2 regions of the Vibrio sp. V31_P5A7T61 genome follow, and region 2 is predicted to be linked to the other one. Evidence: predicted binding sites of a transcription regulator. Region 2 holds the regulator's gene; the other holds the start of a gene.
What was found. Region 2 encodes PurR, which represses purine synthesis genes. Its sites were predicted from a motif close to TNANGNAAACGTTTNCNTNA; they were not measured.
Positions count from the first base shown of each region.

Region 1: a site for PurR is predicted at 10,577-10,596, ahead of purL (phosphoribosylformylglycinamidine synthase). Genes of this name have one in related genera too.

Region 1 is NZ_WXWI01000033.1:73,397-89,031, reverse strand. Features, by position in the region: gene CAG58_RS07955 (pilus assembly protein PilW) at 1-502, shown strand, start outside; gene CAG58_RS07950 (hypothetical protein) at 499-1,758, shown strand; gene CAG58_RS07945 (type IV pilus modification PilV family protein) at 1,748-2,158, shown strand; gene CAG58_RS07940 (AbgT family transporter) at 2,742-4,301, shown strand; gene fghA (S-formylglutathione hydrolase) at 4,448-5,293, opposite strand; gene CAG58_RS07930 (S-(hydroxymethyl)glutathione dehydrogenase/class III alcohol dehydrogenase) at 5,353-6,498, opposite strand; gene CAG58_RS07925 (LysR family transcriptional regulator) at 6,807-7,679, shown strand; gene tadA (tRNA adenosine(34) deaminase TadA) at 7,839-8,351, shown strand; gene CAG58_RS17060 (hypothetical protein) at 8,446-8,577, opposite strand; gene mltF (membrane-bound lytic murein transglycosylase MltF) at 8,897-10,405, opposite strand; gene purL (phosphoribosylformylglycinamidine synthase) at 10,748-14,644, shown strand; gene CAG58_RS07905 (DUF3622 domain-containing protein) at 14,889-15,140, shown strand; gene CAG58_RS07900 (DUF4250 domain-containing protein) at 15,249-15,440, opposite strand; gene CAG58_RS07895 (YaeP family protein) at 15,443-15,635, opposite strand, start outside.
Region 2 is NZ_WXWI01000025.1:100,875-116,509, reverse strand. Features, by position in the region: gene hemB (porphobilinogen synthase) at 1-344, shown strand, start outside; gene mukB (chromosome partition protein MukB) at 759-5,216, opposite strand; gene mukE (chromosome partition protein MukE) at 5,213-5,941, opposite strand; gene mukF (chromosome partition protein MukF) at 5,922-7,259, opposite strand; gene cmoM (tRNA uridine 5-oxyacetic acid(34) methyltransferase CmoM) at 7,256-8,050, opposite strand; gene elyC (envelope biogenesis factor ElyC) at 8,166-8,972, shown strand; gene purR (HTH-type transcriptional repressor PurR) at 9,355-10,365, shown strand; cyclic di-GMP riboswitch class I at 10,571-10,653, shown strand; gene CAG58_RS05395 (TfoX/Sxy family DNA transformation protein) at 10,770-11,360, shown strand; gene CAG58_RS05390 (alpha/beta fold hydrolase) at 11,599-12,423, opposite strand; gene glgA (glycogen synthase GlgA) at 12,637-14,082, opposite strand; gene glgC (glucose-1-phosphate adenylyltransferase) at 14,093-15,310, opposite strand.

The DNA of each region.
Region 1 (15,635 bases), on a different contig from region 2:
CTTTATCTCTAATCAGCGCGTAGCGTTGCAGCGTAGTCAGGAAATTATGCTTCAGCAACAAATGAGCATGGTGATGCACCAATTGAAACGCGATGTGCTGCGTGCTGGATATAATTATTTAGACAGTTATTCATTGCAGTTTATCGATAAGCCCGATCTCATATCGGTGACAGATCACTCGATAGGTTATGTCTATTATATCCACAATCATTCAGCAGAAAAATTTAGCCATATTCTATATCGCTTAGATTCGAGTAGTTTGAAGTATTGTCAGGCTAATTATCTGATCCCACAGTCTACGGCGAGTATGACTCGTTGTTTTAACTTATTTGATCCTAAGCAGGTGCGAGTGACCCAATTTTCAGTCAAGCGTTTCCCTATTAACGGTCAGGCGGTACAAAGTGCAGTCATTTCGATTGATGTTAGTGCCTCTTTAGTTGCTAACCCTGAGGTGGCCCATTCGATGCAATTGCACATTACGCAAAGGAATTGGCAATCATGAAGCGTCATCAACAAGGCATCGCGACATTACTGATCACGGCGGTCTTGCTCTCAATTACCTTAGTGATAACCCTTGGCTCGTATAAAAATTTGTTTTATCAAATTAAGCGAGCGCAAAATGAAGTGAGTGCTCGGCAAAGTTATTGGTTAGCCGAAGGCGGCGTTGAATGTTTGTATGCTTATATCGCACAAGACCCGACTAGAACTACTGGTTTATTAAAACAAGTTCCCGGTGAAGCCAATAATTGTAAACAGCAACTTCAGCTCGATGAATTGCAACTCATACCATTAGAAAATGGCGTTTATCGTATCCATGCACGTCAAGGATACGCACAGGTGAATAAGCAGATTTATTCATACACGATAGGCACTGGCGCAATTCAAACCAATGCTAATCTGCGCCTAGTGGGGGATTTTGATATTCGACCAGAAGCGGTAGGAGAGGCTGATGAAAACGGCTTTTATGACTGTGTTGCGGTGCGTTATAAGTATCAAGTTGTATTTCATTCTGAAGCGAGTTCCCAACAATCAACGGAAACTGAATCAGAAAAGAATAAACCTAAATCAGAAAATGGCTTAAGAGTATCAGATGCTCAATCTAAGAATAACCCGCTGATGAAGTGTAAAGCAGAGAGCAAAACCTCAATAGCCCGTGGTCAAGGTAAAGATTTTAACACTCAAGACTCATCAGAATTTAAAGCCGATTTTGTGCAAGATACTAAATTTAAACCGTTTGAGTCGTATTTCGGCCTGACCTATAGCACAGAAAATTATCACAAAGTAAAAAGTCAGCATCATGTTATTACACTCAATGGCGCAGAATCTAAAGACTGTATCACGAAGTTGCATCAAGCATTTGCTACTTATAAAGACGTTTGGGTAGTAGGAGACTGCTTTATTCACGGTTCTTTTTTAGCACCCGATGGTCGCTCTTTAGTGGTAGAAAACGGTTTATTTGCTACCAATGGATCCCATGTATATGGTGGCGCATTTTTCCATATGATCAAGAATCCAGAGGTTTTATCGAATGATTGGCAACAAGCACCGTTTTACAATGAGATAAAGCACTTGTTAACGGATAACACGGTGTACGTTGATCGTGGTGCTTTTCGACCGGATGGCGGAATCGTGTTTGATGCTGACGGCATGGATGTGGTGATTCATGGGGCGCTTAATTTGCAGTTCCAATCGAATAAGGAATCACATCAGCGTTCGCAAACCATTTCATTACAACAGGGGAGCTGGCATGGTTATTAAACAAAGAGGCTTTAGCCTGATTGAAGTGATGATTGCTTTTGTGCTCATCGGCGTTGGTGCGTTAAGTTTGGTTAAGTTGCAAATCTTTGTTGAGCAGCGTGCAGATTTTGCGCAGCACAGCATTACTGCACTCAACCTTGCTGAGCAAAAATTAGAATGGTTTCGCACCCGCGGTGCTTCAGCCGCGACGGCGAGTTTAGTTGCGAGTTATCCTCATGACTTTGTTGATGGTGAGGATAGTCGTCATCCTCTCTACCTGTTGCAATGGAGCGTACCCTCAACCCAGTTGTCCGGTGCATTAAAAACCATCGTTGTTCAAGCCACTTGGAAAGACAGATATGGAAAAGATCAATCCGTCCAACTCAAAACGATGATTTCCCAACACAGCGAGTTTGATTAGAGGTTTTATTGCTTCGGGTTTATACAGATCCAATCAAGATATCTCTGCATTATCTACCCTTCTTATTTGAAGCTGCAGCGGTGTTGGCTACTACGTTTTTTCACCCCAATTGCATAGTTTGCCTATCCTCATGGGGATTCACTCACTTGCCGCCTACCTGTAACTCCAAGTCGTTTGGGTATCGACGTTACGATTTATCGCTAGCTTTATAGGTTGATCACTCAATTGTAAAGAGTGTTGTGGGTAGTTTGTTGATGCAATGTTGCTTTTATATAGCAAGGTTGGGCAAAGTGTCTCTGGATGTTTCAGTTGGTTTGGAATTTTGTGCTTCGCCTTGGCTTGTTTTATAGAATCTCATCATGGGCTATGACTCACAATAATTGAGCGCAGATATCGATAGGATGACGTCAATAAGATCAATCTATCAAAATGCACACTGTGACTCTAATTAATAAGCTATCTCCCTAAACACTTTGGTGTGCCCAGTTAGTGACGAACGAAGATCCATGAATAGGATTGGAAAGAGTTTTACCTCGTCATTAGTCAGGAAGGGGATAGGCACAACATGAACTAGGAACTACGGATGAGTAATCAAGCGGTAAACTCAGCACCTACGCAACCATTGAGTCGTATGGATCGTTTTTTAAATTTAATTGAGCGGGTGGGCAATAAAATCCCAGATCCTGCGATACTTTTTTTCTGGGCTCTCATTATCGTTTGGGTCGCTTCAGCTTTACTATCGCAGGCAAGCTTCGATTTAATCAATCCTCGTACTGGCGAAGCGCTGCAAGTGAATAATTTATTAACGGGCACCGAGCTAGCTAACTTTTTGGCCAATATGGTCACCACTTTCACCAGTTTTGCTCCATTAGGCATTGTACTTGTAGCGATGCTTGGTGTCGGTGTTGCTGATTCTTCCGGTTTTATCACCACTGGCTTGAAAAAAATGCTCAATTTTACTCCGGCGCAGTTATTAACGCCGATGTTAATTCTGGTGGCAATCGTCTCTCATACTGCGGCGGATGCTGGTTATGTGCTGGTTATTCCATTAGGCGGCATTATTTTTCATGCGGCGGGGCGTCATCCACTGGCTGGTATTGCGGCGGCCTTTGCTGGGGTATCAGGTGGTTTTGCCGCGAACTTCGTGCCTTCAGGAATTGATCCGCTACTCGCGGGCTTTACCCAAACCGCGGCTCAAGTGCTGGATCCAACTTATCAAGTGAACCCGCTTTCAAATATATTCTTTACCGGATTATCGTCAATGCTGATTGTCGGTATTGGTTGGTATGTCACGGAAAAAATCATCGAACCTCGCCTCAATAGTATACCGATTGACGAAGATGCAGAAACTGCCCCTGATTTAGGTTCATTTTCCGCCATTGAGTCTAAAGCGTTTCGTTATGCTGGTGGCGCAATGCTGCTTGGTATTGGTTTACTGGTTGCCGCACTATGGCCAGAAACATCGGTGCTACGTTCCCCTGAAGGAGAATTGACCGCTTTTTCTGCGCCCGTGATGCGCTCTATTGTCCCTTTGATTTTCATCTTATTTATTATTCCCGGCATTGTTTACGGACGAGTTTCAGGAACGTTTAAAACCAATAATGATGTGATTAAAGCCATGTCCGCCACTATGTCGACCATGGGGGCGTACATCGTGATGGCGTTTTTTTGTGCGCAATTTTTGGCGGCCTTTAGCCAATCAAACATCGGTACTATGCTGGCGCTGTATGGCGCGGAAGGGCTAAAAGCGATGAACTTACCCGGACAAGCAACCATTGTCGGGATGATTTTATTGACTGCGATGGTTAACTTGTTGATAGGCTCCGCGTCTGCAAAATGGGCATTAATTGGTCCAATTTTAGTGCCGATGTTGATGGCGGTTGGCATTTCCCCTGAACTGTCGCAAGCGGCGTATCGGGTGGGGGATTCGGTGTCGAATATCATTTCACCTTTGATGGTCTTCTTCCCATTGGTGGTGGTGTATTGCCAGCGCTATGTGAAGGGGGCGGGTATTGGTACTCTGGCGTCATTAATGATACCGTACTCCATTGCCATGTTGATTGGCTGGACGGTTTTCCTTTTAGCCTATTGGGCACTGGGTATTCCTCTGGGTATTCAAGCGCCTTATACCTACTCTTTATAAGTCAATTGATAGCTGAAGGTTTGCTGTTTCGGCCATGAATAAGAGTAAATGATAATTAAAGCCTGCTGATATAGCAGGCTTTTTTACTATTGTTTAAGCAGGGATGGGAGATGAGTATCAGTCATGGATACCCGTTCAGTCGTTAACTAGCCTTTAAGATACTGTTCGTGAAACTCAAGATGATCGTTGATAAAACTCTGAATAAAGTAGTAGCTATGATCGTAACCAGCATGCAGGCGAAGGGTAAAATTTAACTCATTATTAATGGCTACGGCTTGTAAGGTTTCTGGTTTTAATTGTTCTTTTAAAAAGGGATCCGCTTCCCCTTGATCAACTAAGATAGGCAATGAAGTGCTTTGACGCTTAAGTAACGCAACGGCATCATAGTCTTGCCACGTTAGTTGATCCTCGCCAAGGTAGTGTCGAAACGCTTTTTGTCCCCAAGGACAATCACTGGGATGACAAATCGGACTCAATGCCGAAATAGAGCAATAGCGCTGCGGATTTTTAATGCCGATGGTTAAAGCGCCATGCCCTCCCATGCTATGTCCGGCGATAGATCGACGTTGATTCACCGGAAAGTGCTGCTCGATCAGTGCTGGTAGCTCATCAACAATATAGCTGTACATTTGATAATGCTGCTTCCACGGTTCTTGAGTGGCATTAACGTAAAACCCAGCCCCCAGTCCTAAATCGTAAGCACCTTGTGGATCATCCGCGACAGACTCACCTCGCGGACTAGTATCTGCCGCAACAATAGCAATACCAAGTTCAGCCGCTTTACGAAAAGCGGCGGCTTTTTGCATAAAGTTTTCATCACTGCACGTTAGCCCTGAAAGCCAGTACAACACCGGAACCGGAGTTTGAGGTGAAGCTTGTGGCGGCAGGTAAATCGCAAAACGCATCTCACAATTTAGTACCGATGAGGTATGTTGATACTGTTTATGCCAACCAGAAAATACTTTGGATTGACTGAGAGGGGTAAGGCTCATGAATACGGCTCCTAATTAGCGATGACTTAATGTCGCCAACGGAATGGCGACGACTAAGATTAAGCGGACGGTTGAGAGTGAAAATGCACCACGGAACGAATGCTTTCTCCGGAATGCATTAATTCAAAAGCTTCGTTGATCTTATCTAATGGCATGGTATGGGTAATAAATTCTTGTAAGCCAAATTCTCCGGCTAAGTATTGTTCGACGATAGCCGGTAATTGTGAGCGTCCTTTGACGCCGCCAAACGCACTGCCTCGCCATACTCGACCTGTTACTAACTGAAACGGACGTGTTGCGATCTCTTGCCCTGCACCCGCCACGCCAATGATCACTGATTCTCCCCAACCTTTATGGCAGCACTCTAAAGCTTGACGCATGACATTGACATTACCAATACACTCAAATGAGAAATCAACCCCGCCATCAGTCATTTCGACGATCACTTCCTGAATCGGTTTGGAAAACTGTTGCGGATTAATGCAGTCGGTCGCACCCAATTGCTGTGCTAAGGCAAACTTTTTCTCATTAATATCAATACCAATGATTCGACTGGCTCCTGCCATTCGAGCGCCAATAATCGCGGATAATCCGATCCCGCCAAGGCCAAAAATAGCGACGGTATCTCCTTGTTGAACTTTAGCCGTATTCAATACCGCGCCCATACCGGTTGTTACACCGCAGCCGAGTAGACACACTTCTTCCAATGGTGCTTGTTTATTGACTTTGGCAAGCGAGATTTCAGGCAGTACGGTGTATTCAGAAAAGGTAGAGCAGCCCATATAGTGGTAAATCGGTTGCCCATCTTTATAAAAGCGAGTCGTCCCATCGGGCATTAATCCTTTACCTTGTGTTGCGCGTACCGCTTGGCATAAGTTGGTTTTCCCTGAAGTACAGAATTTGCATTCGCCACATTCGGCAGTGTAGAGCGGGATCACGTGATCACCGACTTCTACGCTAGTCACACCTTCACCGACCATTTCGACAATTCCGCCTCCTTCATGGCCAAGAATAGTCGGAAAAACCCCTTCTGGGTCTTCACCGGAAAGGGTAAAAGCATCGGTATGACAAACACCAGTGGCAACAATTCGTACCAATACTTCGCCTTTACGAGGCAGCATCACATCGACTTCTTCGATGCTCAGTGGTTGATTCGGGCCCCAAGCAATGGCGGCGCGTGATTTGATAAATTTATCTTGTGACATAATCTATTCCTTGCGATATACCCTTCCTACTTGAAGCGTCAGCGGTGTTGGCTACGTTCGTTCACCCCAATCACATAGTTTGCCTATGCTCATGGGGATTCACTCACTTGCCGCCTACCTGCAACTTCAAGTCGTTTGGTTATAGAGAAAAAGCTCAATGGTGAGATAGGGATTCAAGTGGTCACCACGAACTTAAGCCGTTAGGGGAGCCTTGCAGCTCACAACAAGGTCAGTATAGTGCTTTATTTTATTGCTATAATTAGCTCAAAATATGAATGACTTTTACAAATAAGTAATAATGGAGTGGTATGGCAAGTTGGGAAGGCGTGAATGAATTTGTGGCGGTGGCAGAGGTTGGCAGTTTTACTCAGGCGGCTGAGCGTTTGCACACCTCAGTCGCTAACATCAGTCGGCGGGTATTACAACTTGAGGAGAGGTTAGGGATAAAACTCTTGCTCAGGACGACACGTAAAGTCTCGTTAACGGAAGCGGGAATGCTGTATTACCAACAATGTAAAGTGTTGGTTGATGGTTTACTTCAGGCTGAGCAAGCGATAACGCAGATCCAACATACCCCAAGTGGCAAAATTAAAGTGACGGCTCCGGTGACGTATGGGGAGCAAAAAATAGCACCACTATTGCATGATTTTTTACTGCTTTATCCGCAGCTTGAGTTGGAGTTGGTGTTAACCAATCAGAAATTAGATTTGATTGATCAAGGGATTGATTTAGCGATACGTTTAGGGCAATTGGAGGATTCCAGTTTTATCGCTCGTAAACTCAGTGATCGTCGTTTATATGTCTGTGCCAGTGAGGACTATTTAGCGCAATACGGTACCCCCTATGCGTTATCTGAATTAACGCGTCACTCTTGTTTGATTGGTACTCACGATCATTGGCGTTTTAAGGAACATCAACAATCCAGAAGCATCAAAGTGAGTGGGCGGATCCGCTGTAGTAGTGGCATGGTACTGCTGGATGCTGCCTTGAAAGGTATGGGGCTGGCACAGTTACCCGATTATTATGTCACGGAACCTTTAGCTCAGGGCCGTTTAGTCGAGGTGTTAGCGACTTTTCGAGATGATCGTGAAGGAGTATGGGCGCTGTATCCACAAAATCGCCACTTATCGACTAAGGTTCGTCTGTTGGTTGACCATCTAACTCAGCATTTATCGCTTTAAGCTTACCGGATAAAGCGGTTAACGATATACTTTCTATCCCCCGCGACTTGAAGCGACAGCGGTGGTGGCCACGTTCTCACATCGTTTATCTATATGGATGGCGACTCACGTACCCTAACGCCAGGTTGTTGAGGTATATCATTTGTGTAAGAGGTTTTTATGAGCGACAGTCCTTCTTTGTTTTCCCAACAAGATGAAGTCTTTATGCGTCGTGCGATAGCGCTTGCTGCCAAGGCCGAAGCGGAAGGCGAGGTACCCGTTGGGGCGGTATTAGTCAAAGATGGTCAAGTGATCGCTGAGGGTTGGAATCGCTCGATTGGTGGGCATGATGCGACGGCTCATGCTGAGATCCAAGTGTTGCGTCAAGCTGGACAAGCGTTACAAAACTATCGTCTATTAGATACCACTTTATATGTCACCTTAGAACCATGTCCAATGTGTGCTGGCGCTTTGTTACACAGCCGAGTTGCACGGATTGTTTACGGCGCGCCAGATCTCAAAGCGGGAGCCGCAGGAACGGTGCTGAATTTGTTTGCGAGTCAAGCGGCTTACCATTACGCGATCATTGAAAAGGGGTTATTAGAAGAGCAATGCCGTACTCAACTGCAAGCTTTTTTCAAACGTCGTCGGCAAGAAATTAAAGCTCAAAAAGAGCAACAAAAACAAAGGTAAGATAAAAATAGTGATGGGATGTGTTTCTGAGAAGGAGGCTGGCAAACATCTACAGCCTGATTGAGTCTTTGTGTAGATGTTTGCTGATATCCGATCAGTCTATCAGTTGCACGAAGGCACGATGACGTGCGAGCACTTTCTTCTTTGTGTTCGCCAGCATGCGACGGCGACGATTGGCTGATACTGCTTTGTTCAGGAGTTTTGATTGACGTTTTCGTTTCAACATAAACACCCTCCTATTATTATAAAAAATAATTAAACTTATCGATCCCTTACCACTGGAAGTTGCAGCCATGCGGATGGACTTTTTCATGGAGGCTGTAACTAGAAATAGTTAGGGGGGATTCACTCACTTTCCGCCTACCTGCAACCTCAAGTCGTTTGGGTATAGCAAGGTAGAAGTAAAGTGTATCAATACTTTATTACCGTTAAATTTCACACTAGATATTTATGATTTTTAAGTATAAAAATCAAGATATTTTATTAGCGAACACCGAATTTTGTTGGGTAGATGATGAGACCGGTCGCTGTTCGCTAATCAGGATTTACTCGACGTCGACGTGATGGTCATTACTCTCATCCGCGCTCTCTTCTGGCTCGATAGTAATCACTAACAAGTCATCGATTCCGAGATCGGTATCGTTGCTGTGATGTGGATCCATATGGCCGATAATACTTTGATAATAGCGACGGATGTTTTCAACATAAGCGCGAGCTTCATCTCCACGAGCATAACCATAACGCGTTTGCGAGAAATAGCGTTGTTGACGCAAAAGAGGAAGACGATCTTTAACATCGGCCCAAGCATCCGGCGACCCACCTTGTTGGCGAGTTAGGCGGCGAGCATCCATCATATGCCCATAGCCAATATTATACGAAGCCAATGCAAACCAGATTTTTTCATGCTGCGGAACACTGTCTGGAATGCGTGCAACCATTCTGCGTAGATACTCGACACCACCTTGAATCGATTGCTCTGCATCGAGTCGATTGGTCACTCCGACACTGCGCGCCGTTGGTAAGGTGAGCATCATCATTCCGCGAACGCCGGTTGGCGAGCGAGCAATCGGATTCCAGTGTGACTCTTGATAAGCCACCGCAGCAATTAAACGCCAGTCAAATTCTTCTGAATATTTTTGAAACAGCGGTGCCCATTTAGGTAAGCGAGTTTCCAAAGCACGGATAAAGGCGCGAGTATCCACATAGTCAAAGTTACCAACATGACCAATGTATTTCTCTTCTAAAGAGGCTAAGCTTCCAGATTGTTTGAGATTACCGAAAAACTCAATCATTAACGCATATAAGCTTTCATCATCTGAACGCCGCATAAACCACGAAATAGGCTGGTCTTCGGTCATTTCAAAGGCCATCGCGATATCTGGATAAATACGTTGTGAGAGTGAAATTTCTACTGAGTCTGCCATGGTAAACAGCAGCTCACCTTTAGAGACCTGTTTCAATAGCTCACTCACATCACTATCATTATCAATCACGTATTGAAAATCAGGATAACGCTCGGCAACGCTGGCTAATGTCGTAGTAAAATGAGAGTCGTTGACGATTTTAAAAATAGGCTGCTGATCATTATTTGCCAACAGTTCATCTTGTCTGGCGATTAACTGATTAATGTTACGAGGTCGCCATTGGCCAGGTTTATACACCACCTGTTGCGATACATAGTAATAGGCTGGCCCAGCGCGATACTCTTTTAAGCGCTGTTCTGATTGACTTAACCCAGCAGCAATAATATCTATCTCGCCATTTTTTAACGCTGGAAAGAGACTCGATGTACGATAGGCCGGTTTCATTTCTAACCGTACCCCTAGTTCACGAGCAAACTCTCTTGCTAATTCATAATCAAGACCCGCGGGACCATCTGGGCCAATGAAATAGGACAGCTGATTATTCAACGTACCGACTCGTAATACGCCTCTCTCGCGGATTTTTTCTAGCTCACTTTTCGGCTCAGAGTCAATTTGGCAGCCGCTGAGAACGAGCAGGGTTAATGCTAGCCATAGCGCACGATAGAAAAACGTGAAAGAAAATGGGGTCATTGATTAGCGATCTCTTACATCCGGTATGTCTTTATACCAAACCCGAGGCGTTGAAGGCAAAGTTTATACACCATCGCTCAGGAATAGGAACTTAGCGACCTTATTTTTCTGAGCTTCTTGAACAACCTTGTCGAGCGAGCAATGAGGGCTGGTGCAAAATATACGAAAAAATGGCGCAAACGGTTGCTTTTAGTGTTACGTCACAAAAAGAAATCCTCTATAATGCCCTCGCAATAATGAGTCGACATTGGTATTTGTTTATTAATTCATACATAACTATTTGTAATGTAATGAACTTATTCCAATTTCATCTTAATCACTTGTATATAGAGACCTAAGCTCATGAGAATTTTGCGTGGCTCCCCAGCGCTTTCTGAATTTCGCATTCAAAAACTGCTCGAAACGTGTCGTCAACAAGACCTACCAGTTACTGGTATCTATGCTGAGTTTATGCATTTTGCTGATCTTAATGCTGAGCTCGACAGCGCTGAACAGAGTAAATTGCAACAATTACTCACTTACGGCCCAACGATTCAAGAGCACCAACCACAAGGTTTACTGTTGCTAGTCACGCCGCGTCCCGGCACCATCTCTCCTTGGTCTTCTAAAGCCAGTGACATTGCTCATAATTGCGGCTTAGGCAAAATTAAGCGCTTAGAGCGTGGCACGGCTTATTATATTGATAGTCAGAGCCCACTGACTGAGGCTCAAAAAACCGAACTAAGTCAATTACTTCATGATCGGATGATGGAAGTGGTATTCAGTGATTTAGAGTCGGCGAGTGCCTTGTTTACTGTCGCCGAACCTGCACCATTGTTACCAGTTGATATCCTCACCGGCGGCCGCGCTGCGCTTGAACAAGCAAACGTTTCCCTTGGTTTGGCATTAGCCGACGATGAAATTGACTACTTAGTCGAGAGTTTTACTCGTTTAGGTCGTAACCCTAATGACATTGAGTTAATGATGTTTGCGCAAGCTAACTCTGAGCATTGTCGCCATAAAATCTTTAATGCCGATTGGACGATTGATGGCGTAGAGCAGAAAAAATCGCTGTTTAAGATGATCAAAAATACCTTTGAAGTTACCCCTGATCACGTCCTTTCTGCTTATAAAGATAACGCTGCCGTTATGACCGGTTCTAAAGTCGGCCGTTTCTTCCCGGATCCCGATTCTCGTCAATACACTTATCATCATGAAGATGCCCATATCTTAATGAAGGTAGAAACGCATAATCACCCAACGGCTATTTCACCATGGCCCGGTGCGGCAACGGGTTCGGGCGGTGAGATCCGTGATGAAGGCGCAACCGGTATCGGTGGTAAACCGAAGGCTGGATTAGTCGGTTTCAGCGTGTCTAACCTACGTATTCCTGGGTTTGTTCAACCGTGGGAAAGTGATTTTGGTAAGCCAAGTCGGATTGTCACCGCGTTAGACATTATGCTCGAAGGTCCACTAGGCGGCGCGGCGTTTAATAATGAGTTTGGTCGTCCTAACTTATTGGGTTATTTCCGAACCTATGAAGAGCAAGTGATCTCTCATGCGGGAGAAGAGGTTCGCGGCTATCATAAACCGATTATGATCGCTGGTGGGATGGGCAATATTCGCGCAGATCATGTGCAGAAAAAAGTGATCCCTGTTGGTGCGCAGTTAATTGTGCTGGGTGGCCCAGCGATGAATATTGGACTTGGTGGTGGTGCGGCATCGTCGATGGCATCGGGTCAATCAGCAGAAGATTTGGATTTTGCTTCTGTACAACGTGAAAATCCGGAAATGGAACGTCGCTGCCAAGAGGTTATCGACCGCTGTTGGCAAATGGGTGACGCTAACCCGATTGCCTTTATTCATGATGTTGGGGCGGGTGGTATTTCTAATGCCCTTCCTGAGTTAGTCAATGATGGTGATCGCGGCGGTAAATTCCAACTCCGTGATGTGCCCAACGATGAACCGGACATGAGTCCACTAGAAATCTGGTGTAATGAATCTCAAGAACGTTATGTGCTAGCGGTTGCTCCAGAAAACATGCCAGTGTTTGAAGCGATTTGTAAACGTGAACGCGCCCCTTATGCGGTGGTTGGCGAAGCGACTCAAGAGCGCCATTTAACCCTTGAAGATAGCCATTTCGATAATACGCCGATTGATATGCCGATGGATATTTTGCTGGGTAAGCCACCGAAAATGCATCGTCAAGCCACTACGCAACAAGTACAAAGTCCGGCGTTAGACCGCTCTAATATTGAGATGAATGACGCTATTGATCGCGTCCTACGCTTGCCAGCCGTGGCCGAAAAAACCTTCTTAATTACCATTGGTGACCGCTCGGTAACTGGATTAGTGGCACGTGATCAGATGGTTGGGCCTTGGCAGGTGCCAGTAGCGAACTGTGCGGTAACCGCGGCCAGTTACGACACTTATCATGGCGAAGCGATGTCAATGGGCGAGCGTACGCCAGTTGCGTTGCTCGATTTTGCTGCTTCAGCACGCTTGGCGGTTGGTGAAGCGATCACCAACATTGCCGCCACGCATATTGGTGATATTAAACATATCAAGCTGTCTGCCAACTGGATGTCGCCAGCAGGGCACCCCGGTGAAGATGCCGGGCTTTATGCTGCAGTGAAAGCAGTTGGTGAAGAGCTTTGTCCGGCATTAGGGTTAACCATTCCCGTCGGTAAAGACTCCATGTCAATGAAAACCCAATGGCAAGATGATCAAGGGCAATCTCAATCGGTGACGTCACCATTATCACTGGTGATTACCGCTTTTGCTCGGGTGGAAGATGTGCGCAAAACCATCACTCCTCAGTTGAGAACCGATAAAGGTGAAACAAGCTTAGTTCTGATTGATTTGGGTAATGGTAAAAATCGCCTTGGTGCAACAGCGCTGGCTCAAGTTTATAAACAGTTAGGCGATAAGCCAGCAGATGTTGATAACGCTGCGCAGTTAAAAGGTTTTTATAACGCGGTTCAAACGCTGGTCGCCCAGCAACAAGTGCTCGCTTATCACGATAAGGGTGATGGTGGTTTACTGGTTACGTTAGCAGAAATGGCCTTTGCTGGGCATTGTGGGATTGACGCTAATATTGCACCATTGGGCGATGACCACTTAGCGATTCTGTTTAATGAAGAGCTTGGCGCTGTATTGCAGGTGCGCAACGAGGCGCTGACTTCAGTACTGGCTACCTTAGCGAATCATGGATTACAAGCCTGTTGCCATGTGATTGGTACTGTAACGAACTCGGATACGTTACGTATTACTTCAAATCAGCAAGTTGTGGTTGAACGTAACCGCACCCAGCTACGCACTATTTGGGCAGAAATGACCCATAAAATGCAGGCATTGCGCGATAACCCACGCTGCGCTGATCAAGAGTTTGCGGCTAAGCAAGATAACCTTGATCCGGGCTTGAATGCTCAGTTAACGTTTGATGTCCAGCAAGATATTGCCGCGCCGTATATTGCTAAGGGAAGCAAACCCAATATGGCTATCTTGCGTGAGCAAGGGGTCAACTCACACGTGGAAATGGCTGCTGCCTTCGATCGCGCTGGCTTTAATGCCGTCGATATTCACATGAGTGATATTTTAACGGGGCAAGTCGCTCTTGATGAGTACCATGGTTTGGTCGCTTGTGGCGGTTTCTCTTACGGAGATGTGCTCGGTGCTGGTGAGGGATGGGCGAAATCGGTCTTATTTAACCCCCAAGCTCGTGAGCAATTTGAGCGCTTTTTCCAACGCCAAGATACCTTTTCATTAGGGGTATGTAACGGTTGTCAAATGCTGTCTAATTTAAAAAGCTTGATCCCGGGTGCTGAGTTATGGCCACGGTTTGTGCGCAATGAATCTGAGCGTTTTGAAGCGCGCTTTAGTTTGGTGGAAATTCAACCGTCGCCGTCACTGTTTTTTAATCAGATGGCTGGTTCACGGATGCCGATTGCCGTTTCTCACGGTGAAGGCCGAGTGGAAGTGCGTGATAGCCGTCATTTAGACGCGATAGAGCAATCTGGTACGGTGGCGCTGCGTTTTGTGGATAACCATGGTCAAGCGACTCAACAATACCCGAACAACCCGAATGGCTCGCCAAATGCGATTACTGGCTTAACGACCCAAGATGGCCGAGTGACGATCATGATGCCGCATCCTGAGCGAGTATTCCGTACGGTTGCCAACTCATGGCATCCTGATCATTGGGGAGAAAATGGTCCTTGGATGCGTATGTTCCAAAATGCGCGTAAAAACCTCGGTTAAGTTTACTTTTTAATGGAGCGATGCTCGCGCTCTAATACCCCATCAAGCCGCGGTTCGTCTGCGGCTTGATGCTATCGGTTGAGCGTAAAATTTTGCAAAAAAAGCGGAAAAATAGTGAAATTTGTGCTCTAATGCCGCGCTTACCAAGGGATGGTGTTCAACATATTCAGCGGCTAAGCCAGTCGGCTCTAAGCGCGATTAACGTTGATGAGTAATCCCTTCTTCTTCCCTTAGGAAAATGAAAATGTCAGACAGTAAAAAATTCACGATTAAAGTGACCGAAAAGAATAATGGTTGGGCGGCAGAAATTGTTCGTCAAGTTACCTCCCGTCGCACCGTCGTTTCAAAGCGCGAAATGGGTTTTGAGAGCGAAGCACAGGCACAAGCTTGGGCTGAAAAAGAGTTGATTGGTTTTATTGAAAGCCAAGCTAAGCGTAATGAGCGCAAAGCCGTTGCAAGAAAAGAAAAACAAGAGAAACAAGAGAAACAAGACTAACGCGTTTCGTTTCGTCGACTTGTTGGATGATAAAAAACCCACTTCAATTTGTGGGTTTTTTACATTTATGGCCCATACCATCTTGTCTATCAAGTCGAGCTATGCGTATTAGCGAAACTGACCAACCTCAGGTAAAAACTCAAACCCCGCATTGGCCAAGCGTGCTTCTAATGCCTGACGATCGATAGCAAAATGATCACTCAACTTATCAAGGTCACCAGCAAACTCATCGCGCAGCTTCATATTAACGATACTCATCAGCATGATGGGATCCATATTCGCAAAATTGTCGAGCATCATGCTTAGTCCTCAAAATCAGAAATGAGCAAATTGGCAGCAGCGAAAGCGGCTTTTTCTTGAGTGTCTTTAGGCAGAGTCGGATCGGCAGCAATATCATTTAAGGTTTTTACTGCGCAGGAGATAGCTTTAGGGATATAGCCTTGATCGCCACTGCCAATTTGTGCGTACAGCTCGCGGACTAAATCACAACAATCG
Region 2 (15,635 bases):
TCAATGGTGATAGGAAAGGCTATCAACTTGACTATGCCAACGGTCGACAAGCTTTACTCGAAGCTTCTCTTGATGAAGCTGAAGGTGCTGATATTCTTATGGTCAAACCAGGTACACCTTATCTAGATGTGCTTTCCCGCTTAAGACAAGAGACTCATTTACCGTTAGCTGCTTATCAAGTAGGTGGAGAGTATGCGAGTATTAAATTTGCGGCTCTGGCTGGTGCTCTCGATGAAAAGTCAGTGGTGAACGAAACTTTTATTGGGCTAAAACGAGCTGGAGCAGATTTAATTGTCAGCTACTATACCAAGCAGTATGCGACATGGTTAAGTGAAGAAATTTAGCTGAGTATTTGGCTATGAATTTCAATAATTAACATAAGTTCTCTACTATACCAAAACTGTGGACTAAAGGAATGTTCTTTGTCCACATTATTCAATTTTCAGAGTTGGCATATTCGCATTCAAATGTTTAAAGCTTTAAGGTTTCAGCCCATTCTGGCTGAAACACTTTTGTCCAAAAGTGAGTTTCAAACTTTGTAATCACACTTTTTCTTAGGGTAGCCACGTTGATTGAGTCTAAGTTTCAATCTTTATTGTTACATTTGGTCGCTGTAACCACGATGGAAGCGAGCTTCGGAAGTAGAAAGGTTTCAAACTTTAATGTTCTCCTACATCAATACCCGTTCAGCGAAGACAACAATGATCATAAAAAAGCGCCTTATCATCAAGGCGCTTTTTATTTACGAGTGACTCAGCTTAGCTGACAGCATCGGCCAGTGGCAAAGACTCATTTTTGGGTTTTTCACTAGTAAAACCACGCAGTCCGACCACATGCACGTGTTCATGATCTTTAAATACCTTACGCACCAGTTTATAGGTGGTCCCTCTTTCTGGGCTGATATTTTCTGGCGCCGCAATCAATAATTGCATATCCAAACGTTCACACAGTTCAAATAGCGTTGCTATTGATTTAGCATCTAAACGTGCTGCCTCATCTAAGAACAATAAACGGCATGGGATAATATCTTTACTGCGTAGACGACGAGACTCTTCTTCCCAGCTCTGTACGACCATCAGTAAGATAGATTGGCCAGTACCAATGGCTTCACCCGTTGACAATGCGCCCGATTCGGCTTGTAACCATCCATCTGAACCACGATTAACTTCAACACTCAACTCAAGATAGTTACGATAATCGAGTAGCTCTTCACCCAATATTTGTGGTGAACGCTGCCCCATATCGATATGGGGATTGACGCGTTGGAATAGCTTCGCCATCGCTTCTGAGAAGGTATAACGTGAGCTTTCAAACAGATCTTTATGTTGAGCCTGCTGCTCTGCTAAACCACTGAGAAGAACTTCATGGCTTTCACGAACTTTGACATTTAAACGCACGCCATTCACTTGCCCAAAAGCAATATTCGAAAGCCCTTGGTTGAGCATGCGAATACGGTTTTGTTCACGTTGAATGGTTTTACGAATAATGCTCGCCACCGAATCTGAGCTGATCGCTAAACGATTTTCCCGCTGAGTCAGCTCTTCTGTTAGGCGAGCTAGCTCGACTTCCATCTCTTCAATCGCTTCAACAGGATCATCGGTACGAATAATATCTTGTCGAATTCGTTCACGTAAGTGCTGATAAACTGCAATGTAAAACAGTACCTTACGTTCAGGGTACGCATTATCCTCCGAGTGGCGCAGCGCATCACGCAGCGCCTCATTATTCGCCACGGCAAGACGTAGCGCCCCGAGTGATTTATCCGACATGGAGCGTAACTCATCAGCTGATAAATAAGCCAATTCACGTTTATGCAAACGACGTTCAACATCATTTTGGCGGGCTAAACGAAGAACCGCACACCACCCAGCTTTGGCATTAACAACGAAAGTACGTAAATCTTGATACTCTTTTTCTAATTTTTTCAATCGCTTGGCAAGCGATTTCATCTCAATTTCGGTTGAGGTGATTGTCCGCTCATAGTGACTCTTACGGCTACGAGAGCTGTGCAAACGTTCATGCAGCTCATCACGGCGCTGCTGAGCTCTGAATAATGCGTTTTCATCTGGATGTACGCCAAACTCCTGTAGCTCTTGCTTAAACTCTTGCATTGTTTCCAATTTAGCCTGATGAGCACTTTTCAACGATGCCAACACTTGGTTGTACTGATTGAATTGCGCTTGCGCTTGTTTTAACTCTTCGCGAGTACGCTGACGCAGGCTCTCAGCTTGAACTAACTTAGCTTTTAACTGCTCACTGAGTTCGCTACTTTGATTGAGAAGATCCACCGAATCTGCGTAAGCAAAGTGGTGGCGACGTTCAACCAAATCAGCGAGGGCAAAAATTTGTGTTTTGAGTTGTTGCAGTCCGCGATCCGCAGCAAGATATTGCTGTTCTAAGACTTCAAACTGCTCAGGATCAACCTCTAACGCTGAAGCAATCGGCGTCAGTTGTTCAACCGTTTTACCATGAGCATGAAGCCAAGCTTTCGCTTCCACTAACTGAGCTAACTTGGCGTCAATATCTGCGGCTCGTTGGGTTAATCCAGATTCAGACAACAAGCGTAAATGAGGCGCAATATTCTCTAATAGTGCTAATGCCTGTTTACTCAGTTGACGTCGACTGGTTTGTTGCTGTTGTTGATGCTCTAACTCGACTAACTGGCGAGCAAGATGATTGAGTGCGTCACGAGCTTGACTGAGTGCTTGTTCAGGATCCGGCTCAAACGCCACCTGTAAATGCTGAGCAACAAAATCATTAAAACTGCGGTATAAGCGCTGTAACTTTTGTGAATCAAACGCGGCCTTAGCATGCGCTTCGACAACTTCATCACGCTCATCGCGCAGTAGCTCTAAACGTTGCTCACGAGCTGCACGCCCAAACAGTGGGATTTTTGGAAAACGGGAATAGCGCATTTGACGCTGATTGAGCTGAACACAGACCGCACCTTCTAATTCTGCGGCATTAAATGAGCTATCATCGAACGCATCAATATCGCCCTCAATCAGATAAAGATCTTCTGGACAGTCGTCTAACTCGACCAGTTTTTCTTTGATGCCTGAAAGATCAGAGACCACAATCGCGTGACGAGCCGGACCGTACATAGCACTGAAGTACGGCGCATCTTCTAACGTTATGTCATCATAAATTTCAGAAAGTAGAACCCCACCAAGGGTATCGGCAAGGCCTTTAAGACGAGGATCATTCGATCCGCCCGGTGAAGCCAAGCGTTCGATATCTTTCTCTAATTGCTCACGACGTTGAGCTAATGCATCTTTCTGAGCCGATTGGTGTTTTTCACGCTCTAAAATGCTTTGCATCTCAGTCATTACCGACTGTCGACTGTCTAAACCCGCCCCACTTTGCTCACGCAATAGCTGCAATGCTTCTATCGCTTGATGCCAAGCTGGCGCTTTTAGCTCCAACTGTTTGATAGCATTGCGTTGTTCTTGTTCAAGACCACGCTGTTGACTACGCTGATCGCGTAGCACTTCTTGTGCCTCATCAAGCTCTTCTAACAGAGCGAGATGCTTCTCGCGTTCTTGCTGCAATTGGGATGGATCATCAATCATCACCTGAAATTGCTGGTGATAATCAGTCACCGATTGACGCACAGATTGTTGCTGTTCGATACGGTGCTGTAAATCGCGCTGCTGTTCATACCAAAGCGCTTCATTCTGTACGAGTTGCTGTGCTTGCTGTGCTTGAGCGAGTAATTGGTTTGCATGCTCTGCCGCTTGGCTACGAGTGACCTCACCTAAAACGCGGCTCACTAAATGCAAGGCTTCGTTAAACCGCGCGGAAGCGGCCGAAGACATATCGAGCTTATGTTTAACTGCCAGTAATTCGTGGGTGGTTGACTCTTGGCGTGCGCTCAGCTCAATCATCACCGTCTGAGCACTTTCTGCCGTCAAGCTATCATCAGCGAGCTGCTGACGTGCTTTTGCCAAGGCTTGCATTGCTTGTTGATACTGCAAAGCTCGCGTTTGCTGAATGTCTAACGCTTGCTGATAATCTGCAAGCTGAGTTTTCAGACTATCGACTTCCTCTTCAGCCGCAGTGGCTTGGTCTTCAACCATCACTAAGCGCTCTTGCGCTTCTTCAACCACCATTAGCTGCTCTTCAAGACGCAGACTCAACTCTTCAAGATCGTCTTGATAACGGGCGATTTTTTCTTGCTGACGAAGGGCATTTTGTACTAACTGCAGATGATCGGCTGCACTTTGATGATCCTGTTCCAGCGCAGCTTCTTGTTCAAGCAGCGTTTCCAGCTCTTCGTGCACTTGATTCAATAGCCGATTGTGTTCCAGAAGCGTATCTCGAGCGCTGAATAACTCTTGGCGTAACGTCAACGTTTGCTGCACTTTACTGCGACGTTCATTGGCGTGACGCATGTAGTCTGCGGCAACATATTGGGTCGATTCGGTGATTAAATGTTTGAACAGATCACGATCGGCTTGGGTGTTTTTAATCGCTTCCAACGTCATGCGGTTTTCTCGCAGCGCTGACTCCATATCTTGAAACGCTTTTTTCACCCCACCATTTTGTGGCAGTAAGTAATCGCGTAATGAACGGGTAATCGCGCTGGAAATACCGCCGTACAAAGACGCTTCAATGAGGCGATAAAACTTTGATCGGTCGCTGCTATTACGCAGCTTTTTCGGTACCACACCAAATTCAAACATGTGGCTATGATAATCGACGATGGAACTGAACGATTTAAAATGCGCACCTTCAATAGCATGAACGGCATCTTTGACTTCATTGAGCTGTCTCACTCGAGCGTGTTGATCAGAAACACTTTCAATCAAAATATCCGTCGGTTTGATATGGCTAGGTAAACCCTGGATCACAAAAGGTTTAATATCGACTTTTTTATCACGGCCGGCAACTTGTTGAAGTTTTACTGCAAACAGTAAGCGTTGATGGCGAGAATTGACCACATCCAATGCCGCATAGCAGGCGCCAGGTTGTAATTTACCGTACAGGCCTTTATCGCGAGAGGCTTGAGAGCTGCCCGCTTCTGTGGTATTTCGAAAATGCAGTAAACTTTGATCGGGAATTAATGCGGTGATAAACGCCGCCATCGTGGTTGATTTACCCGCCCCATTGCCGCCCGATAACGTCGTCACCAAATTATCAATATCAAAAGTACGTGCGAAAAAGCCGTTCCAATTGATCATGGTCAGCGATTGATACTTACCTCTTTCAATCATGCTTCATCTTCCCATAATGTCGGTTGATCTTCATGTTGTTCGTCAGCAGATACCGTATCCAATAAGCTTTGCTGACTAGGCTCTTGACTATGAACAACGGCTTCACCATCTCGTATCAAACGCAATTGCGCCTGACGTAAATCATCGCCAATACGCACATCGGCTCCAAAACGAAATACCGCTTCGGTAATTCTAAATTTGGTGGTTTCGCCAAGGTGGATAATCATCCCTAGGCGGCGTAAACGACGTAACGAAGTGCGGACTTTTTCAAACAGTTTCTCTTTATCCAAATCTGAACCTTGCGCACGATTGGTCGCAAGCTTCATCAATTTCTTCTCATCGGTCAAACTCAATAACTCTTCATAGAGTTCTTGATACGTAAATAAACCTTCATGGGCAAGACGCTCTGGGCTTAGATATAAGAAGCACAGCACCTTACCAACCAGCATATCTAATTCAGACAAAACACTGCGATTGATCAATGAGGTAGAGCGTGGACGTAAGTAAAAAAAGCCCTCGGGCGCACGAACTAACTCAGTATTATAGCGCTGATAAAAAAGTGCTAACTCTGGCTCAAAATCACTGAGAAACGCATGGTTATCTAAATCATCGCTGGACACATGGCGCCCTGCGCGTAATTGGCTGTCTAAAGCCGGAAAAAGCGGGTTAACAATCGCTTTAGCCAGATTCTCTGGCATATAGTGGTTAATATCGGTCAATGACATTAGCTTGTACCTTTGCACCAAATTGGTTAATCGCTTGCCAATCAGGTTGAATGGCTTGGTAGTCGGATTGTGAATAACCCAAGCGAACGGCTTGGTCGACAACAATACGGGCTAGATCGAAATGATGAGTTCTTGGGTGTGCGGCAAGATAATCACGCAGCACATGACCAAGGTTGATCGGTTGGCCCTGTTGTTTATGGCTCTGAAGCATCCCAGCAATACGCTCTGCAAGCTCATCGTGAACCTTTTGAAACGTTTCATATTCGACAGCGGGGGGAATGTGGCCGGTCACTTCTTCATCTCGTAACATCAGAGTTTCATCGCGTAAATCAGACAAACGCTCGGCCTCGGCATAAGTGAGTAGCCAAGGTTGAGAAAAGTAATCGTGCAGCGACTGGCGTAAACGTTGGCTGAAAGCGCGATTTTGATCCATATCTATCGCCGTGCGAATGAACTTATGCACATGGCGGTCATAACCAATCCATAAATCGATCGCCTGTTGTCCCCAACTGATGATTCGGTCTAATTTCATTTGCAGCACAAACAGCACTTCATCGATAAACTCTAATTCTGGATCGCCGTAAACAATCTCTTGAATATCAAGAATTTGAGTTTGTAATTCGTCGCCTGCGGCTTGAAGCGTATCTTGCAGCTCTCGTAACGTCGATGAGGTTTCAGACAATAAACTTTCACAGTTATGAATCGCTTCTCGCCAATCTTTATTCAATAGATCGGCAATTTGTTGTTTCACGGATTGCTGCTGCTCGTCTAGAACGCGTTGGTTGAGATCGATGCGATCAAAGATTTCACTCACCGAGTATTTTAATACCCCGTAAACATTCTTTTTCCAATGCGCAGGTGTCCCCCCTTGCTGAGCGGAGTTGGCGGCTTTAGCCATTTCATCCGCTAACAAGGAAAGTTGAATAGAGAGTTTTAATTTCGAAAACTGACGATGACGAACATAATAATCGGTAATGCCAATCGCCAAAGGCGACAAGCGATAAATGCTCGCGCCATCGGTGACCTCACTAGTAAAACGACTCAGCAAACGCTGTTTGACGAGCTCATTAATGGCGTTATTAGCCCGAAATGCAGAGACATCACCCGTTTCAGTAAATAGGCGGCTAACAATCGCAAACGCATCATGCAATTCCCCCTCCCCTAATTCTTCATCGAATTTTTCATGGCTCAATACCGCAATCGCTATCAAAAACGCCAGCCGTTCAGCAGGTAAGTTCAAAGAAAAATCGTGCTGCTTCACCCAACTGACGAGTTCATCAATCGGTTGTTCAGTCGCATTGTGAGTCATATCACTCATTGTTCTTCCTGTGGTTGTTTCCTAGCCCAAACATGGATGTAGCGTCCTAAAGATAGATAAGGCTCTTGGCGGCAAAATTGTTGCTCCAATGCCAAAAGGTCTGCAAACTCAAACTCGCCCATATTGGTCATATTGCCGATATAATCGCTAAAGCAACGAATGCCTGACTTACCCATAATTTGACATCCAGCATGTTCAATCCACTGATACACATCAGCAGGGAGCAGCCCTTTTTGTGGCTGTAATTTAAATCGTTTACGATGTGGCATGCCATTTAAAATATGCGGAATATTGCCACATACCGCATTTTTATAAACTAAGCCATGTTGGTTGTAAAACATCACCGAAACCATACCGCCCGGACGCACCAGTGCTAACAGCTGCTGTAAAGCCTCTTGTGGTTCCGTCAACCACTCCATCACCGCATGAAATAAGATGATGTCAACGGGCTCCGTCAAATGTTGCTGCACAGATTGTACGGGAGAATGCACAAAGCGAAATCTCTCCAGTAATCCATGGTCGGTCACCTCTTGTTTGGCTAAATCGAGCATCTCTTGCGAGAGGTCACACAAGGTGATTTGATGGCCAAGCATGGCGAGTTTTTGCGACATTTGCGCCAAGCCCCCTCCCGCATCCAAAATATGCAGGGGCGTTGTCTGACCGTTAAAATGGGTCAAAATTTGCATGAGATCATCCCAAACAATGACTTGACGAATCTCGCCTTTGTCAGAGCCGTAAATATTTTTTGCAAATTTGTGGGCAATATCGTCGAAATTGCGATCTTCAGTCACAGTGGCTTGAGTTATGATAATAAATCGTGCTGCTATTCTGTCATAGGAATGGCAGGAATAAAGGACCTTTCGCTGATTTTATTATCAAGTGCTGTTTTTTCGGACTATTTAATCTATGTTTGAGCTGAAAAAAATCGTTTCTTCTCTACTGATGCCATTACCAGCACTGCTGATGATTGGTTTTATCGGCTTGATGCTGATTATGTTTACCGCAAAGCGAAAGACTGGCTGCTTAGTGGTTCTATTTTGTTTGTCTAGTTTATTGGTTATTTCTTTTCAACCAGTATCCAGTCGCTTATTAATGCCTTTAGAGCGTCAGTACAGCGCTTTTTTACCCATTGAGGGTACTATCGATTATGTTATGGTTTTAGGTAATGGCCATGTCGTCGATGATAGCATCCCACCAACCTCTGAGCTTACCCGAGCCGCGTTAATGCGTCTTAGCGAAGGAATTCGAGTAATGCGGATGTACCCTGGCGCAAAACTGATCCTATCGGGTTATGCAGGCGGGAGTGAAATGAGTCATGCACGCATGCTGGCTAAAGTGGCGCTTGCGCTTGGTGTCGCAAAATCAGACATTATTTTGCTTGAGACGGCGCAAGATACGTGGGAAGAAGCAAGACAAGCGGCCGCTTTTGTTCAGCAGCGCACTCTGGTTCTGGTCACCTCGGCCAGCCACATGCCCCGTGCAATGAATGAATTTCAATCTGCAGGGCTAACGCCTATCCCTGCGCCGACAAATTATCTTGCCCAAACGAATATCAGCCAAGCTTGGGATAAATATATCCCGAGAGCGCTCTATTTAGAACAAACTGAGCGGTATTGGTATGAAACCATGGGGCTAATATGGCAAGCCATGCGCGATTGGGTGAGCCATGAACCCAAATTGAATGAATCATCGCCTGCCGTAGAGGGTGATTGATATTCTTGTTATAAGCGGCATCGTCGAAAAAGTGGTTTGGTGCACAACTTGATAAACATTGTGCACATTTAACATCAATTGGAAGGATTATGGGCCGAATTTGATTGCGAGTTACTGCGTTGCAGTCTAGAATCTTGCTGGTTATTAACAAGATTAAATGTAACCAATAGGCCGCTATTTAACAGCGGTTTTTGTGTTTTTATTACTTTTAGGCTGACGTTAGCCTATACCCGAAGAATGAGACGTTGTAAAAAGGCAGCATCGACAGTGCTTAAAACAAACCTCTCTCCTATCACGATCTCCTAACAGGGCGATTGCACTTTCGGGACATAACTACTGCTCTAGTTACCTAACGCCGAGCAGTCACCGACAGGATAATTTTATGGCTACGATTAAAGACGTTGCACGCCTAGCAGGCGTATCGACAACAACCGTATCTCATGTCATCAATAAAACACGTTTTGTGGCAGAAACCACTCAAGAAAAAGTCTTGGACGCGGTTAAACAGCTGAATTATGCACCAAGCGCCGTCGCACGCAGCTTAAAATGTAACACCACGCGTACGATCGGTATGTTGGTGACTCAATCCACCAATCTATTCTTTTCTGAAGTGATCGATGGTGTTGAAAGCTATTGCTATCGCCAAGGCTATACACTGATCCTCTGCAATACTGGTGGTATCTACGAGAAACAACGTGACTATATTCGTATGCTTGCTGAAAAGCGGGTCGACGGTATGTTGGTCATGTGCTCCGATTTAACGGAAGAGTTACTTGAGATGTTAGAGAGTCATCCCTCGATACCTAAAGTTATTATGGATTGGGGCCCGCAAACATCACAAGCCGATAAGATCATTGATAACTCTGAAGAAGGGGGTTATCTAGCAACGAAATATTTGATCGAAAATGGGCACACTGAAATTGCTTGTCTAAGTGGTCACTTTGTTAAAGCCGCCTGTCAAGAACGTATCGCAGGCTTTCGGCGTGCCATGGCAGAAGCCAACCTAACGGTAAAAGAAGATTGGATTTTAGAAGGCAATTTCGAATGCGATACTGCCGTTCTAGCCGCGGATAAAATCATTGCTATGGATACACGCCCGAGCGCGGTATTCTGCTTTAATGATACCATGGCATTAGGTCTGATCAGCCGTTTACAGCAACGTGGCATACGCGTGCCAGACGATATGTCAGTCATTGGTTATGATAATATTGAGTTAGCCGAATATTTCTCTCCGCCACTGACCACGGTCCATCAACCTAAACGCCGTGTTGGGAAAAATGCGTTTGAAATATTGTTGGAGCGCATCAAAGATAAAGAACACGAAAGACGTATTTTTGAAATGCACCCTGAAATCGTGGAACGTGACTCAGTCAAAAAACTCACCGCTAAATAGATAACCACTTCATTGACCCATTATTGAGCAAAAAAGACTTCAAACCCAATCGTAGCCTTAGCGCCACGATTGGGGGGCAATCTTTGCCTAATTCAAATCAAAATGAAACAAACATCATATAAACAATCACTGAGTGTGATATTTATTCAATGATTTGTTTATTTTATACATCCAAGTTATACTATTTTGTCAATAATGAAACGTGTCACGCACAGGGCAAACCATTTGAAAAGATGGGACGCAAAGCCTCCGGCCTAAACCATAGTGGTAGGTAGCGGGGTTGCCGATGACAAAATAGCTAAAACAAGCAGTCAACTCCCCCTATTATTATGCTTTTTGACGTTTTGCTATTTTCTCGGACCTGATTTTGCTGGCGAATTGCTTAATACACCGAGAATGACAGCATGGATAAACCGGTATTAAAAGATTCAATGCGGCTATTCGAACTGCTTGGCCAGGTCAAGTCGCGCTCAATGTTTGGTGGCTTCGGCATTTTTGTCGATGACACTATGTTCGCTTTAGTCGTCAACAATCAACTCCATCTTCGAGCTGACGATGAATCTGCTAAAGTTTTTACCGAAAGAGGCTATCTGCCCTACGTTTATAAAAAACGGGGCTTTCCTGTGGTAACTAAGTACTTTGCTTTACCTGATACCTGTTGGCTTGATCCAACGACCATTTTGCAGGAAGCAACCGTCGCCTTACGCCAAGCCAAATCGGAGCGAGAGCAGCAAGAGCAGACTAAACCCACTCGTCTTAAAGATCTGCCTAACCTACGTTTAGCAACCGAAAGAATGCTCAAAAAAGCAGGCATTCATTCCGTTGATCAGTTGCAACAAACGGGTGCTGTCGCCGCTTATCAGGCGATCAGACAAAGTCACTCATCTGATGTCAGTTTAGAGTTATTGTGGGCGTTAGAAGGGGCAATCGAAGGTAAACATTGGTCGGTGATCCCTCCAAGTCGTCGTGAAGAATTGAAAAAAAACCTGTTTTAATTTTGATATCTAGCCCGCTCACTGAGAGTCAGTAGCGGGTATATCTACCAATCATAACGCCTCCTAATAAGCATCATGATTCCTTGACCTTAATCATTTCGATATCGTTTGCACAATTGAAGCTGACAGCTCGCCAACCATTTCCTCTAATCTCTATCAATATAAATCAACAACATGATTGGCTTAAGACAAGCATAGCTGCCCAACAATCGTGCCATTCAATCAGTTGACACTGAGATTAAGTCACTGAATGAGATAAAGTCGTTGCTGTACTTTGCCGCTGGATAAATTGAATCGACAGTTGGTTAAACAACTCCGGTTGCTCGACATTACAAACATGACCACAATTTGGGAGTTCCAACAGTTCACTCTGTCGATGCGCGGCGACCATTTCGCGTACTGGGCGAATAAACATATAGTCGCGCTCCCCCATTAAATACAAGGTGGGAATAGGCAACTCTCGATCTTTGAAATAACGCATCAATGGATTGACTTCCGCAGTCAATGTAAACCAGCGTTTAAACTCTTGCTGACACAATTTTTTAGCTTCTCGAACGAACAGATGACGAGACTCTTTCTGACTGCGTTGTGGCATGACAATATAAGCAAACAGTCGATATAACCACATATAGGGAATGAGATGTTTACTGAGGTGGCCTAACTTCACCAAAAGCTGAGAGCGGATATTCAAACGAGTGACAGCGCCACCTAATACCATAGAGCGAACTCGCTGGGCGGACAATTCGGCAATATTACGCACGATAATGGTCCCCAGTGACATCCCGACAAAATGAGCTGAAGCTATTTTTAAGTGATCCAGCACCTTAAGTACATCAATGGTCACTGTCTTAAAGGTGTATCGATTAGCAATCAGATCTTTGATAAGACGATGAGATTTTCCATGGCCGCGTAAATCAATCAATAGCAGATTAAAATGCTGCTTATACGCTTTGATCTGCTTAAACCAAATAGACGAGCTTCCACCCGCACCATGCACAAACACCACCCATTCTCGGCTGGTTGGATGTGGATAAACTTTATGAAACAGTAAAGATTGAGACATGGATACCACAGAAAATCAAAATCATTGATACTGAGAGATTAGCATATTTTAGTGTCAAAAATCGTTTTTGAGTTGTAAAAATCTATTGTTGTTAAACGGGCGATTGGTAAACCGACGGGGAAGCTCCCCATCGGTATAAAGGAAAGTGATTAGAAAAGAAAAGACGATGGTAGCCGATCAACAAGCATTGACGCTTCCCGTCTTCATAGACATTTAGTCAAAAATGGCTAAGCGGTACATTTTAAGGTATTCAAGAGCAGACTCACGCCAGCCAAAATCTCTGCTCATCGCTCGTATTTGAACATTAAGCATCTCTTCAGGTTGCTGTAGATAAAACAGCAACGCCCTCTGCATCGTGATCAATAATGCCGCTGGTGACGGCTCTTGAAAACCAAACCCCGTCGCTTGCTGAGGGTATTTATCATAATCTTGTACGGTATCTTTTAAACCTCCAACCTCGCGTACGATAGGTAAAGTACCATAAGCCATACTGTAGATTTGGTTTAGTCCACAAGCTTCAAATTCTGAGGGCATGAGAAAAAAATCCGAGCCCGCTTCAACTAAATGAGCCAAACGATTGCTGTAAGTCTCAACAAACCCTAACTTATCAGGATAATGCGCAGCAATTTTATGTAATGCCGCCGCAATCTCCGGTTCACCGGTGCCGACGATCACCACTTGTACCTGATTACGCAAAAACGACTCAAGAATAGGCAATAAATAATGAAATCCTTTTTGATGAGTCAAACGGCATACCATGCCAAACATCGGTGTCGTCACTTGTGGTAAATTTAACTCTTGCTGCAAGGCAAGTTTACTGGCTGATTTTCCTAGAGTGAGCGATTGTCGTTCCGCATGGTAAGTCTGAGGAATATAACGATCCGTCAAGGGGCTCCATTCAGAATAATCGCATCCATTGACAATCCCATGCAGATCTCGCGCACGGCGCACAAAATCATCCACCAATCCGTGAGAACCTAACGGCGTCAACAGTTCAGAAGCATAATTAGGACTCACCGCATTGATTTTATCGGCAAAAGCAATACCAGCTCGTAGCATGCTAACATGATCATGTCCGTACTGTAGAAACTCCATCCCAGAGAGATTTAACTCGGGGATAACTTCCAATTGGTAGTAGGAAAAAATACCTTTGAAAATGGCATTATGAATAGTCAGCACCGACTTAACGCCGAAAAAATGTGGGTCTTCACGGTAGCGAGTTTTTAATAAAAAAGGCACTAAACCTGTATGCCAATCATTGGCATGGATGATGGTTGGCTTAATATTCAGCTTGGGCAAAATATCCAGACACGCCGCCGAGAAAAAACCAAAACGCTCACCGTTGTCCGTGTAAGCTTGATTGTGCTCCGCATACATTTCTGGTCGATCAAAGTAAACATCACAATCAATCAGGTAAACCACAACACCGTCGAGCTCACCCTGCCTTACTTGATAGCGAGTATGAGGCCAGTGGGTTAACTCGGTTTCGAGTATGATGGGTAAATCCATTTTATTTGGAATTGAACGATAAGCAGGTAGCACAATGGCTACCTGGTGACCTAACTCCTGTAATGCTTTTGGTAAAGCTTTGGCAACGTCGGCTAAGCCTCCGCTCTTCACTAAGCCTTCTGCTTCGGATACAACAAACCAAATATTCATTTTTTCAAGATTAGAATCCAACTTTCATTCCTTTTTCGATGACTACAATGCCTTCATCAGAGACATGGAAGCGCTGCCTATCTAATTGTAAATCTTCCCCAATCACCGTTCCTGGAGCAATTTCGACGTCCTTATCGATAATCGTGCGTTTAATCGTACAACCAGCGCCAATTTTGACATCACCAAGAATAATCGATTCACTGATCCATGAACCTGCACCGATATTGGTTCGAAAACCTAACACCGATTTATAAATTTTTGCACCTTGGATATAACTTCCCGCTGAAATTAAACTATCGGTAATACAAACCTTTTTCTCTCCTTCATTAGCAAAGGTCGCTGGTGGCAACGGTGGATAATGAGTATGTAAAGGCCAACTGCGGTTATAAAGAGAAAATGGCGCATCTTTTTGCAATAAGTCCATATGCGCAGACCAATAAGATTCAATCGTGCCGACATCACGCCAGTAGGCTTCGCCCTTCTCACCTTTGATTTTATTGGTTGAGAAATCATAAACGAAGACTTCACCCTGCGGAAACATTTTAGGGATAATATCTTTACCAAAATCATGGCTAGACTCTGGGTTTACCGCATCTTCACGTAATTCACGGCATAACGTATCGGTATCAAAAATGTAATTACCCATTGATACTAATGCCCACTCAGGCTCACCCGGTATCGATTTAGGGTGCTGAGGTTTTTCTTCAAAACCAATCATCTTCCCCGTGACATCTACCTCTATCACCCCAAATTGTGACGCTTGGACAAGAGGCATACGAATGGCAGAGACGGTCAGTTTGGCTTCCATTCGACGATGGAAATCAAGCATCTGACGAATATCCATTTTATAGATATGATCAGAACCAAAGATACAGACATCATCGGCTTCAGAAATTTCAATGAAACGTAAGTTCTGATAAATAGCATCGGCCGTTCCTTCGTACCAACGTTTACCATCACGCATCTGGGCAGGTATGGAATCAATAAAGCTGCCACGCAGGCTAGAGACGTTCCAGCCTTTTTTCATATGCAGATAAAGGGATTGCGATTTGAACTGTGTTAATACATACACTCGCATTAAATCTGCATTAATAAAATTGTTTAGGGCGAAATCTATCAAGCGATAACTACCACCAAATGGCACGGCAGGTTTAGTACGCGATTCAGTTAAAGGCTTCAATCTTGAGCCTTCACCACCAGCCAGAATCATTCCTAGTACACCGGTCATTGTTATTCTCCATTAAGTTTTATTGATTATCGTCATGTCAATACTATTGGGGGGATGACGATACTATCCTTAGTTTATTACGGCCTTTCGGCCAACCACGAAAAGTGCAATTGGTTGTGTATTACTTTATAGCGTTTGCATAAAAATACAAATGGCAATTGTCTATTTTGAGCCAGTAAAACAGCCAATCGGTTGAACTCCTAATCTTGTTCACAATTAAGGCATCATAACGTTATGAAATTGCATTTTTATGTTTCATTTTTGGTAACGAAAAATAACGACTATTTATTGATGATGAGAAAAATAGGATGAAAATTGGGGAATA